2 regions of the Nocardioides perillae genome follow, and region 1 is predicted to be linked to the other one. Evidence: predicted binding sites of a transcription regulator. Region 1 holds the regulator's gene; the other holds the start of a gene.
The links. Region 1 encodes LexA, which represses DNA repair genes until DNA is damaged. Its sites were predicted from a motif close to TCGAACANNTGTTCGA; they were not measured.
Positions count from the first base shown of each region.

Region 1 (5,348 bases):
GAGGTACTCCTTGCTCAGCACCGTGCCGGTCACGCGCCCGGTGGCGTTGAGCCGGCTGATCACCGTCGCCGCGCGGATGTCGCCGCGGCGGTCCATCGTGCGGTCGGCGCCGAGCTTCCGGTCGTAGATGTCGTTCGCCGGCACGCCGCTGCGGTCGGGCCGCACGCCGGTCATCATCATCACGTGGTTGGGGATCGTCTCCATGATCGGCAGCGACGAGGCCCGCGGGAAGTTGCGGCCGGCCGCGCGGAGCCCGGCGACCGTCGGCATCGTGGTCGGCGTGATCTCGTCGGGCCGGCAGCCGTCGAGCACGACGACGTAGGCCCGCTTGCGCCCGCCCGCGCGGGCGTCGGCCGCCGCAGCGCTCGGGGCGCCGAGCGCCGAGGAGATCGCGGTGGCCGCGGCGCCCGCGCCTGCCACCTGCAGGAGGTTGCGGCGACCGGTGCGCAGCAGCTCGGCGCCCTCGGCGAAGCGCTCGCCGGGGTGGGTGCAGCCGGTGTGCCCGCACATCAGCGGTCGCCTCCGTCCGTGCGGGGGCCGACAGGGGCGTCGGCGGCCTCGACGCGGCCGGTGCCGGCCAGGGTGCGGTAGCTCACCGACCAGACGGCCTCGGCGGCCCGGTCGGCGCGCGGGTCGGTGGCGCCGCTGCCCTCGCGGGGGCGCAGGACGAACCAGTCCATCTGCGCCCGGGCCGGGGTCACGTCGAGCACCGAGAAGCCGTGGGAGTCGAAGTCGAGGTACTTGATGTGGCGGTTGTTGGCCAGGATGCCGGCCTCCACCACCTCGGTCGTCGCGCCCGACGGGTCGCCGGTGATGTCCTTGAGGTTGTTGCTGGTGACCGAGGAGCAGACGAACTCGACGCCCGCGGAGTCGCTGAGCGGAGCGGTCGCCACGTCGTACGGCAGCTCGCAGGCCCAGCCGGAGTGGATGTCGCCGGTGAGGAAGAGCGCGTCCTTCACCCCGCGGTCGCGGATGTGGTCGAGCACCTCGCGGCGGTCGGCGGTGTAGCCGTCCCACTGGTCGGTGTTGTAGGGCGCGCCGTCGGCCGGCAGCAGCCCGGTCACGTCGTTGACCGGGTCGAGCAGGTCGCGGGGGACCTGCCCGAAGGTGACCGGCGCGATCATCACCGGGTTGCCGACCAGCTTCCACTGCGCGCGCTCCTGCTGCAGCGAGGCCTTGAGCCACGCCATCTGCTGGCGCCCGAGGATCGTGCGGTCGGGGTCGCTCACGGTGGCGTCGGGGTTGGGCACGGGCGTCGGCACGCCGCCGACCTGCTGGCTGCGGTAGGTGCGCAGGTCGAGCATGCTCAGCTCAGCGAGCTGGCCGAACTGCAGCCGGCGGTAGAGCCGGGCGCCGTCGCCGAGACGGGCGGTGCCGTCCATGAGCACCGGCATCCACTCGTCGTACGCGCGGTGGGCGCGGGCGCGCCGGCGGACGTAGTCGCCCTCGGAGGCGTCGTGGTTCTCCGCGCCGTCGCGCCACTGGTCGTTGGTGACCTCGTGGTCGTCCCAGGTGACGATCATCGGCGCCAGCGCGTGGAGGTCCTGCAGGTCGGGGTCGCGCTTGTACTGCGCGTGGCGCTGGCGGTAGTCGGCGAGGCTGACCATCTCGCGCGCGGGCACGTGGCGGCGGACGTCCTCGTTGCCCTGGCCGCGGCCGTACTGGCCCGGGGCGTACTCGTAGAGGTAGTCGCCGAGGTGCAGCACGGCGTGCAGGTCGCGGCGCCGCGCGAGGTGGCGGTAGGCGCTGAAGAAGCCGGCCTGCAGATTGGCGCAGGAGACCACGCCGAGGCGCAGGTTGCCCGGCAGCGCGTCGCGCGCGGGGGCGGTGCGGGTGCGGCCGGGACGGCTGGCGACGCCGCGGTGGACGAAGCGGTAGTGGTACCACGTCGCGGGGCGCAGGCCGGTCGCGAGCACCTTGACGGTGTGGTCGCGGCTGGCGCTGGTGGTGACCGTGCCCTGCTTCACGATCCGCCGGAAGCGGGCGTCGGTGGCGACCTGCCACGTCACGTGCGCCTTCGGGCCCTTGCCGGAGCCCGGGGTCGCCGCGGCGGTCGGGGTGAGGCGGGTCCACAGCACGACGGCCGTCGGTTGCGGGTCGCCCGAGGCCACGCCGTGCGCGAAGAGCTGCGCGCTGCTGCGGCGGGGTCGGGTGCGGGGGGCCGGCTCGGCGGCGGCGCTGCCGCTCGCGAGGGCGGTCGCGCCGACGGCGCCGGCCGCGCCGGTCGCGAGGACGGTGCGGCGCGCGACGTGCTGGGGGTCAGGGGTGGTCACACTGGATTGAACGACGCCGGGAGGGGGTGGTGACGGTGGTTCGGCGAAAGTCGCCGGTTGTTCGGCTGCTGGTCACCGGGGGCGGTGGGGCCTCGGCGCGGCGTGCGTCATGCGGAGGCGACGCGATCGCGCGCGCTCCGCATGACGCAGGCGGCGTGACGGAGTGGCCGGCGAGGGCGCGCGGCGGCGGGCGCGGCGTACTGGCTGGGGACGACGGGCGCCTCGGGCCTGCCTGTGGACGCACGACGGCCGACCCCCGTGCGGGGGCCGGCCGGCGTGGGGCAGCGTCGGGGTCAGAGGCGGCGCAGGACCGCGGTGACCTTGCCGAGGATCGTGGCGTGGGTGCCGTCGATCGGGTCGTAGGCGTCGTTGTGGGGGAGCAGCCAGACCTGGCCGTCCTTGCGCTGGAAGGTCTTGACCGTCGCCTCGCCGTCGATCATCGCCGCCACGACCTCCCCGTTGTGGGCGGTGGGCTGCTGGCGCACGACGACGTAGTCGCCGTTGCAGATCGCCGCGTCGACCATCGAGTCGCCGGAGACCTCGAGCATGAAGAGCGTGCCGTCGCCGACGAGCTGCTGGGGGAGCGGGAAGACGTCCTCGGTGCGCTGCTCGGCGAGGATCGGCCCGCCGGCGGCGATGCGGCCGACCATGGGGACGTACTGGGCGGCGGGGAGCGCGTCGCCGATGCCGGTCTCGTCGAAGCCGGTGTCGGTGGCCGCGCCGACCGCGCGGCGCCCGGCGGCGGACTCGGGCAGGAAGACCTCGAGGGCGCGGGGGCGCTTGGGGTCGCGGCGGATGAACCCCTTCTCCTCGAGCACCTTGAGCTGGTGGGCCACCGAGGAGGAGCTCGACAGGCCGACGGCGTCGCCGATCTCGCGCATGCTCGGGGGGTAGCCGCGGTGCTCGACGGCGTCGCGGATCACGTTGAGCACCCGCTGCTGGCGCGGGGTCAGGCCCGTCGCGTCGGGGGGTCCGTCGGGCAGCTCGGCCACCCGCTTCTTCGTGCCTGCCATCGTGCGCCTCCCGTGCCCGCGCCGGAGCCGTCGCGCGGGTGCGTCAGCGCAGGGCCGGGCGCCCGGGAGGCTCCGTGGTCCCGCCGTTCGGGACCGGTGAGCGCACGCTAGCGCGAGCGGGCGGGGTGGTTCAAACACCTGTTCGAACGGCGTGTCGGGCAGACTCGCCGCCATGAGCACTCCCGCCGCCGGCCCGTCCGTCCTGTCCGCCGTCGTCACGGGTGCCGCGCGCGGCATCGGCCGGGCGGTGGCGGAGAAGCTGGTGCAGCGGGGGTACGCCGTGGTGGTCACCGACGTCGACGGCGCGGGCGCCGAGCAGGCCGCGGCCGAGATCGGGGCCGTGGCCGGACTGGCGCAGGACGTGCGCTCGGAGGCCTCGCACGCGACCGTCGCGGCGGAGGCGGCGCGCCACGGTCGCCTCGCGGTGTGGGTCAACAACGCCGGCGTCGGTCACGACGGCGCCCTCGCCGACCTGCCGTCGGACCAGGTCGACCGGCTCGTGGACGTCAACCTCAAGGGTGCGCTGTGGGGCACGCGTGCGGCGCTGGCCGGCTTCGGGCCGGCCGGCGGCGACGTCGTCAACATCGCCTCGTTGTCGGGCCTGGGTCCGGTGCCGGGGCTGTCGACCTACGCCGCCACCAAGGCCGCGGTCGTCTCCCTCACCATGTCGGTGCAGGCCGAGACGCCCGACGAGGTGCGCGTGCACGCACTGTGCCCCGACGGCGTCGACACCGAGATGGTCGCCACGATGCGCGACGACGGCCTGGCCAAGGCGCTCGTGCGCTCCGGGGGTCGGCTGCTGAGCGTCGACGAGGTGGCCGCCGAGGCGGTCGGGCTCGTCGGCGGTCACCGCGTCGTGCGCACGCTGCCCGCCTGGCGCGGCGGGGTCATGCGTGGCAGCTCGCTGCTGCCGTCGCTCGCGCAGCAGGGGATCGCGGTCTTCGCCAAGCAGGGGCGCGCCGCGCTCCGCCGCAACTGACGCGGCTGCCGCTCGTCCCGGCGTACGTCTGGGCCCCGGTGGTGGGGCAATTGCTGGGTTGTGGCCCGGTTACCGACGCGTAACCGGGCGCCAACCCAGCAATTGAACGGTCGCGGCGGGGTGATGGCGCACCCCGAGCGCGAGTCGAACACACTTTCGGCCAGGCCCTTGTGCTGTTCGAACACGTGCTCTAACGTCGTACGTGTGTTCGATCGAACGTGTGGTCGACAGCAGCGCCGCAGCCCGGCTCGTGAGGACTGTCGGTGGTCGCCCGTAGACATCTGCTCGACCGGACACACCCGACGCGGCTGACCGCCCCTTCCCCGGAGGTCCCCATGAGCACGATGACGATCGACCCCACCTTCCTGAGCCCCGCCCGCACGACTCAGGGCCGCACGACTCAGGGCCGCACGAGCCAGGGCCGTACGACGCCCGCTCGCCGCCCTGCCGCGGCCCGCGGCGAGCTGCGGCTCACCCGCCGCGGCCGGCTGGTGGTCTTCGGGCTCTGCCTCGCCGTCGTGCTGGGCGCCGCGCTCTTCCTGGGCCAGTCGTCGGTCGCCACCGACCGCCCGGGCACCGACGTGCCGACCGAGGTCATCACCGTCGGCACCGGCGACACGCTGTGGGAGATCGCGAGCGAGCGCGCCGCGACCGGCTCCGACATCCGCGAGGTGATGGTGCAGATCGAGCGGCTCAACGCCCTCGAGTCCGCCGCCCTCGACGCGGGCCAGCGCCTGCGGGTGCCGCTCGCCGGCTGATCGTCGTCCCGCCGGGCCCCACGCCCGGCGTCGTGCCGACCTTGCTCGGTCGGCACCACGGACGCCCGCGGGTCGCCTCGACCCCGACCTGCGGACCTGGGGAAGACGGAGGGCGGGACACCCCACGGTCCCGCCCTCCGGCCACGTCCGGGGTCGGCGAGCGCCCCGACCCTCCCCGAGCCAACCAGCGCCGCAGCCGAGCCGGCCCACCCGAGCAGCAGCGCCTCAGCGCGCGGCGCGCCGCCCGCCCTTGGCGCGCGGACCCGCCGCCGGGTCGCGCACCAGCCCGAGGGCGCGGGCGAGCATCGTCACCAGCATGAGCGCG
Region 1 is NZ_JACCAC010000001.1:1,328,331-1,333,678, forward strand. Features, by position in the region: gene BJ989_RS06250 (alkaline phosphatase family protein) at 1-510, opposite strand, end outside; gene BJ989_RS06255 (alkaline phosphatase D family protein) at 510-2,273, opposite strand; gene lexA (transcriptional repressor LexA) at 2,567-3,286, opposite strand; gene BJ989_RS06265 (SDR family oxidoreductase) at 3,459-4,265, shown strand; gene BJ989_RS06270 (LysM peptidoglycan-binding domain-containing protein) at 4,601-5,023, shown strand; gene BJ989_RS06275 (hypothetical protein) at 5,249-5,348, opposite strand, start outside.

Region 2 (5,348 bases), 1.4 Mb from region 1:
GCCGGCGTCGGCAGCACGGCCTGGCGGGCCCTGCAGGACGGGTGCCGCGACCTCGGGGTCGCCTGGCCCGGTGGCCGGTCACCGGCCGAGACGCGACGCGCGCTCGGGCCGGCCCTCGCGTCCGGTCCCGTCAGCGCCGACGCCGCGCTCGCGCGGCTCGCCCGCCTCGTCGAGCACGAGTGGTACGCCGCGCCCGCCGACGCCGCGCCCGCCGAGACGAGGGGACGCGCGGGGCTGGCGACCGACGCGCGGCGCGACACCGAGCTGGTGCTCGAGGCCGTGGCGAGCGGCGTCAGCCCGCGGGCCCGGGTGCGGGCCGAGTGGGCGCCGCGCTCGGTGCTGCGACGCGACCGAGGCCTCGACCACCCGGTCGGTCCGGTGCTCGCCGACCAGGTGCACTGACCCCGTCAGGACGCCAGGGGTGCCGCTGCTCGCGGCACCGGCGGGGAGCAACGGCTCAGTAGCCCTCACGGCGACGACGCCAGCGCTGCTCCATGCGCTCGAGGAACGAGCCCTGCGCGCGCTGACGCGGCTGCTTGGTGCGGCGCGAGGAGCGGCCGCCCTGGACCAGGCTGAGGCCCTCGACGCCGGTGGGCGCCGCGGGGGCGGCGCCACCCTGGGCCGCCTGGCCGCGCAGGGCGGTGAGCCCCACGGTCGCGGCGCCCAGCATGATCACGAAGCCGACGATGCCGACCGGGGTGATCCGGAGCACCGCACCGGTCATGAGGACCGTGATGCCGGCCGCGAACACGACGCCCGCGAGGATCGCGCGACGGCGCGCGTTGCGCCGCATCGCGGTGCCGCGCAGCGTGTTGGCGAACTTCGGGTCCTCCTCGACGAGGGCGCGCTCCATCTGCTCGAGCATTCGCAGCTCCTCTTCCGAGAGCGGCACGGTTCCTCCACGAGTGTCATCCCGGCGTCGACCCGGGCAGTGCGAGCCCGGTCACTCCAGGATAGGCAGGGGGTGGTCACGTGGGTAGCGGACCCCGGAAAATCTTGCGCGGCTCTCAGGCAGGCCGCCGGTCGGGCGCGCCGGGCAGCAGCGAGGCCGGCCGGACGGCCGCCGCACCGAAGCGCCCGGTCGCCCGGTCGACCGCCCGGTCGGCCTCGGCCCAGCCGTGCTCGGGCTCGCCCAGCACGAGCTGGTGGTGCACCTCGCTGCGCCGCACCAGGTGCTCGGCGCGCACCCCCACGAGGCGTACGCCGCGCCCGCGCGAGCCGGGTCGGTCGAGCAGGGCGTCGAGCAGGTCGGTCGCCGTGCGGTAGACCTCCTGGGTCACGTCGGTCGGCTCCGGCAGCGTCCGCGACCGGGTCAGGGTGGTGAAGTCGGAGTAGCGCACCTTGAGGGTCAGCGTGCGCCCGACCACTCCCCCGCGGCGCATCCGACCGGTGAGGCGGGCCGAGAGGCGCAGCAGCTCGCGGTGCAGCACGGCCCGGTCGGTGGTGTCGCGGGCCAAGGTCGCGTCGGCACCCGTGCTGCGGTCGGGCTCGGTCGGCCCCCGCCGGTCGCGCACCTCCCGCCGGTCCTCACCACGGGCCAGGGTCTGCAGCTGGCGGGCAGCGCCGGGGCCGAGGCGGCCCTCGAGCAGCTCGAGGGGGGCGTCGGCGAGGTCGCCGACGGTGCGCAGCCCCAGGCGGTGCAGGCGCTCGCGAGTCTTGTCCCCCACGCCCCACAGGGCGCCGACGTCGAGCGGGCGCAGGAAGGCGGCGACCTCCTCCGGCGGCACGACGACGACGCCGTCGGGCTTGGCCCGGCGGCTGGCGACCTTCGCCACCGACCGGGTCGGCGCGACGCCGACCGAGCAGGTGAGCCCCTGCTCGTCGTGCACCAGCGCCCGCAACCGCTGGGCGAGCTGCAGGGGTGTGCCGTGGCGGTGGGCGCCGCGGACGTCGAGGAAGGCCTCCTCGAGCGAGACGACCTCGACGCGCGGGGTCACCGACCGGAAGGCCTCGAGCACCGAGGCCGAGGCCCGGGAGAACGCTGCGAAGTCCGGCGGGACGACGACGAGCGAGGGGCACAGGCGCCGCGCGTGCACGACCGACATCGCGGAGCGCACCCCGTGGCGGCGGGCGGGGTAGCTGGCGCACAGCACGACCCCCCGGCCGCCACCCGCCACGACGACCGGGGCGTCGCGCAGCTCGGGCCGGTCACGGAGGGCGACCGCGGCGTAGAAGGCGTCGACGTCGACGTGGAGCACGGGGCACGCCGAGGAGGCGTCGCCGCCCCTCACGGCCGCTCAGCGGGTGGCGAGCAGGTGCAGCTGCGTGGCGAGCGGGAGGTACTCCGGGCGCGAGGCGACGGCGCGCTCGAGCTCGACGAGGGCGTCGGTCGCACCGGGCTCGAGGTCGAGCAGCGAGCCGGGCACCAGGTCGGCGAAGACGCGCACGCCGTGGACCTCGGTGACGGCGAGGCCGGCCGACTGGAGCAGCGCCTCGACCTCGTCGCGGGCGAAGCGCCGCCCGGCCCGTCCCCCCGGCTCGAGTGGGGTGTCGAGGGGGGCGTCGAGCAGCTCGCGGGCCTGCTGGAAGTGGCCCGCCATCGCCCGGGCGACGACGGCCGCGTGGCGCTGTCCGACCAGCAGGCTGAGGGTGCCCCCGGGGCGCAGCACCCGGTGCAGGACGTCGAGGGCCGCGGCGGGGTCGTCGACGACCTCGAGCACCCCGTGGCACAGCACGACGTCGGCCGACGCCTCGCCCACGACCTGCAGGAGGTCGGCGAGGTCCCCCTGCCGCCCGGTGACCCGGTCGCCGACGCCGCGCTCGGCGCCGCGGCGGTCGAGGGCCGCGAGCGCGTCGGGGCTGGGGTCGACCACGACGACGCGGTGACCGAGCTCGGCGACCCGCACGGCGAAGCCACCCGTGCCACCTCCGATGTCGAGCACCTCGGCCGCACCGTCGCCGGCCGCCTCGAGCACCGGGCGCAGCGCCGACCAGACGAGGGCGGTGCGGGCGGCGGTGCGGCGCTCGCTGGCGGTCTGCGCGGAGGCGGGCATGGGGCCCACCCTAGTGGGGTCACCCCCCGGCGCCGGCCGGGCAGCGCGCTCACGCCGTCACGCGCGCCGCCCGCGCCGAGAGCTGCTCGAGCGGCACGTGGGGCACGAGGCCGAGCTGCTGCTCGACCACCCCGAGGAAGCGGTCGGCGTCGCGCACGAGGTCGTCGGCCTCCCGCTCGGTCACCGCTCGCCGCGACCCCGCCTCGGCTGCCGCGCGCTTGGCCGCGCCCGCCGCGAAGAAGCCGGCCCACTCGGCGAGCTCGGGCACGACCTCGGCGAGCAGGACCCACGCGTTGGTCTGGGGGCGCCGGCGTCCCGCGGTCGGTCTGGCCCGGGCCGCGAGCAGCGCCGCGGCCGCGCGCAGCGCGGCGACGTGGGCGCACGCGTAGCGCGTGGGGACGTCGGCGGCGGTCATCGCCTCCTGCAGCGAGGTCGCCGCGCGGTCGAGGTAGGAGTGGGTCGTGGCCGGCAGCGAGAACGGCCCGGGGACCTCCTCGTGCCACCCGTCCCCGCTGCCCGCCGCCCTCCGTGCTGCTCCGCTCACCGCACTGCTCCCTCCGCCGCTCCGTGGACGTTCGAACGCATGTTCGAACGACGACGACGCTACACCCCGCCACCGACGAGGACAACGGGTCCGCAGGCGCGGAGGTCCAGCGCGGCGCCGGGGCCACTAGGGTCGTCGTCGTGGACCCCGAGCCCCCCGCCGTCAGCCGCTTCCGCGAGGCCCTGGCCGCTGCCGGGGGCCGCGGCGAGGTGGTCGTGCTCCCCGACAGCGTGCACACCGCCGCCCTGGCGGCGGAGGCCCTCGGCTGCGAGGTCGGCGCGATCGCGAACAGCCTCGTCTTCGAGGCCCGCCCGGAGGACCCGGCCGGCGACGAGCCGGGCCAGCCGGTCCTCCTCCTCACCTCGGGAGCACACCGCGTCGACACCGCGTCGACCGCCGCCCGCCTCGGCCTCGGGAGGCTGCGCCGCGCCTCGCCCGAGCTGGTGCGGCGCAGCACCGGCCAGGTCATCGGCGGCGTCTCGCCGATCGCCCACCCGGCCCCCCTCCCGACCTACGTCGACCCGTGGCTGCGGCGCCACCCCGTGCTGTGGGCCGCGGCCGGCCACCCCGCCGCGGTCTTCTCCACCACCTTCGACGAGCTCGTCGCCCTGACGGGGGCGGTGGAGGTCGACGTCGAGCCCGCGACCGGGTCCGGCGGGCCGTGAGCAGGGTCGTCGTCGTGGGCGGCGGCCTGGGTGGCACCGCCGCAGCCGCCCGGCTGGCGAAGCTCGGCCACGACGTGCACCTGCTCGAGCGCGCCGGAGCGCTCGGCGGCGCCCTGGTGCCGGTGCGCTCGGGCGACCTCACCTGGGAGTCCGCCACCGCCAGCACGACGCTGCCGGCCGTGGTGCGCGACCTCTTCCGCAAGAGCGGGCGCCCGCTGGAGCGCGAGCTCGACCTCGTGCCGCTCGCGGTGCCGCGGGAGCACCGCTTCCCCGACGGGAGCCGTGTGCGGCTGCCCACCGGCTCGCGGGCCGCCCAGCTCGAGGCACTCGAGGGCCTGGGGGCCGGCGTCGGGACGGCATGGGTCGACCACGTCGCCGCCTACGCGCCGGCGTGGGAGGCCCTGCGGCGTGACCTCTTCGAGCGGCCGTGGGCGCCCGACCTCGCCACAGCCGAGGCACGCGACCTGCTGCGCTCGCGCACCTCGCTCCACCGCCACCTGCGCCGCAGCCTGCGCGACCCGCGCCTGCGCGCCCTGGCCGCGCACCCCGCCGTCCTCGGTGGGCACGACCTCCGCGCCGTGCCGTGGTGGGTCGGCCTCGAGACCTACGTCGAGCAGCGCTCGGGCACCTGGACCGTGCCGGGCGGGATGCACCGCCTCGGCGAGGCGCTCGCCGACCGTCTGGCCACCCGCCGGGTCACGGTCTCGCTGGGCACGGCCGCCACCGACGTCGTGGTGCGCGGCGGGCGTGCGGTGGCCGTCGCCACCGCGGCCGGCGAGGTCGACGCCGACGTGGTCGTCTGCGCCGTCGACCCGCGCGGTCTGCCGACCCTGGCCCCGCACGCGGCGCGCACGACCCCCGCCCTGCCGCCCGTGGTCGCCCACGTCGCGCTGGACGCGACCGGCCTGCCCGACGACGCGCCGCCCGAGGTCGTCGTGCACGGCGAGACCACCTTCGTGGTGCGCACCGGCGGCCAGGCGCCCCCCGGCCGCGCCGCGTGGACCGTCCTGGGCCGCGGCCCGGTGTCGGAGGACCTGCTGCGCGCCCTGGCCCGGGTCGGCGTCGACCTCCGCGAGCGCGTGCTCGAGCGCCACGACCTCTCCCCGCTGCAGGCGGTCCAGCGCTGGGGCGGCTCGCCGTACGGCG
Region 2 is NZ_JACCAC010000001.1:2,762,435-2,767,782, forward strand. Features, by position in the region: gene BJ989_RS12850 (transglutaminaseTgpA domain-containing protein) at 1-402, shown strand, start outside; gene BJ989_RS12855 (DUF3040 domain-containing protein) at 458-892, opposite strand; gene dinB (DNA polymerase IV) at 1,008-2,231, opposite strand; gene BJ989_RS12865 (methyltransferase domain-containing protein) at 2,238-2,993, opposite strand; gene BJ989_RS12870 (SAV_6107 family HEPN domain-containing protein) at 3,043-3,537, opposite strand; gene BJ989_RS12875 (YbaK/EbsC family protein) at 3,678-4,202, shown strand; gene BJ989_RS12880 (FAD-dependent oxidoreductase) at 4,199-5,348, shown strand, end outside.
Region 2: the regulator LexA is predicted to act here: its motif matches at 3,569-3,584, upstream of BJ989_RS12870 (SAV_6107 family HEPN domain-containing protein).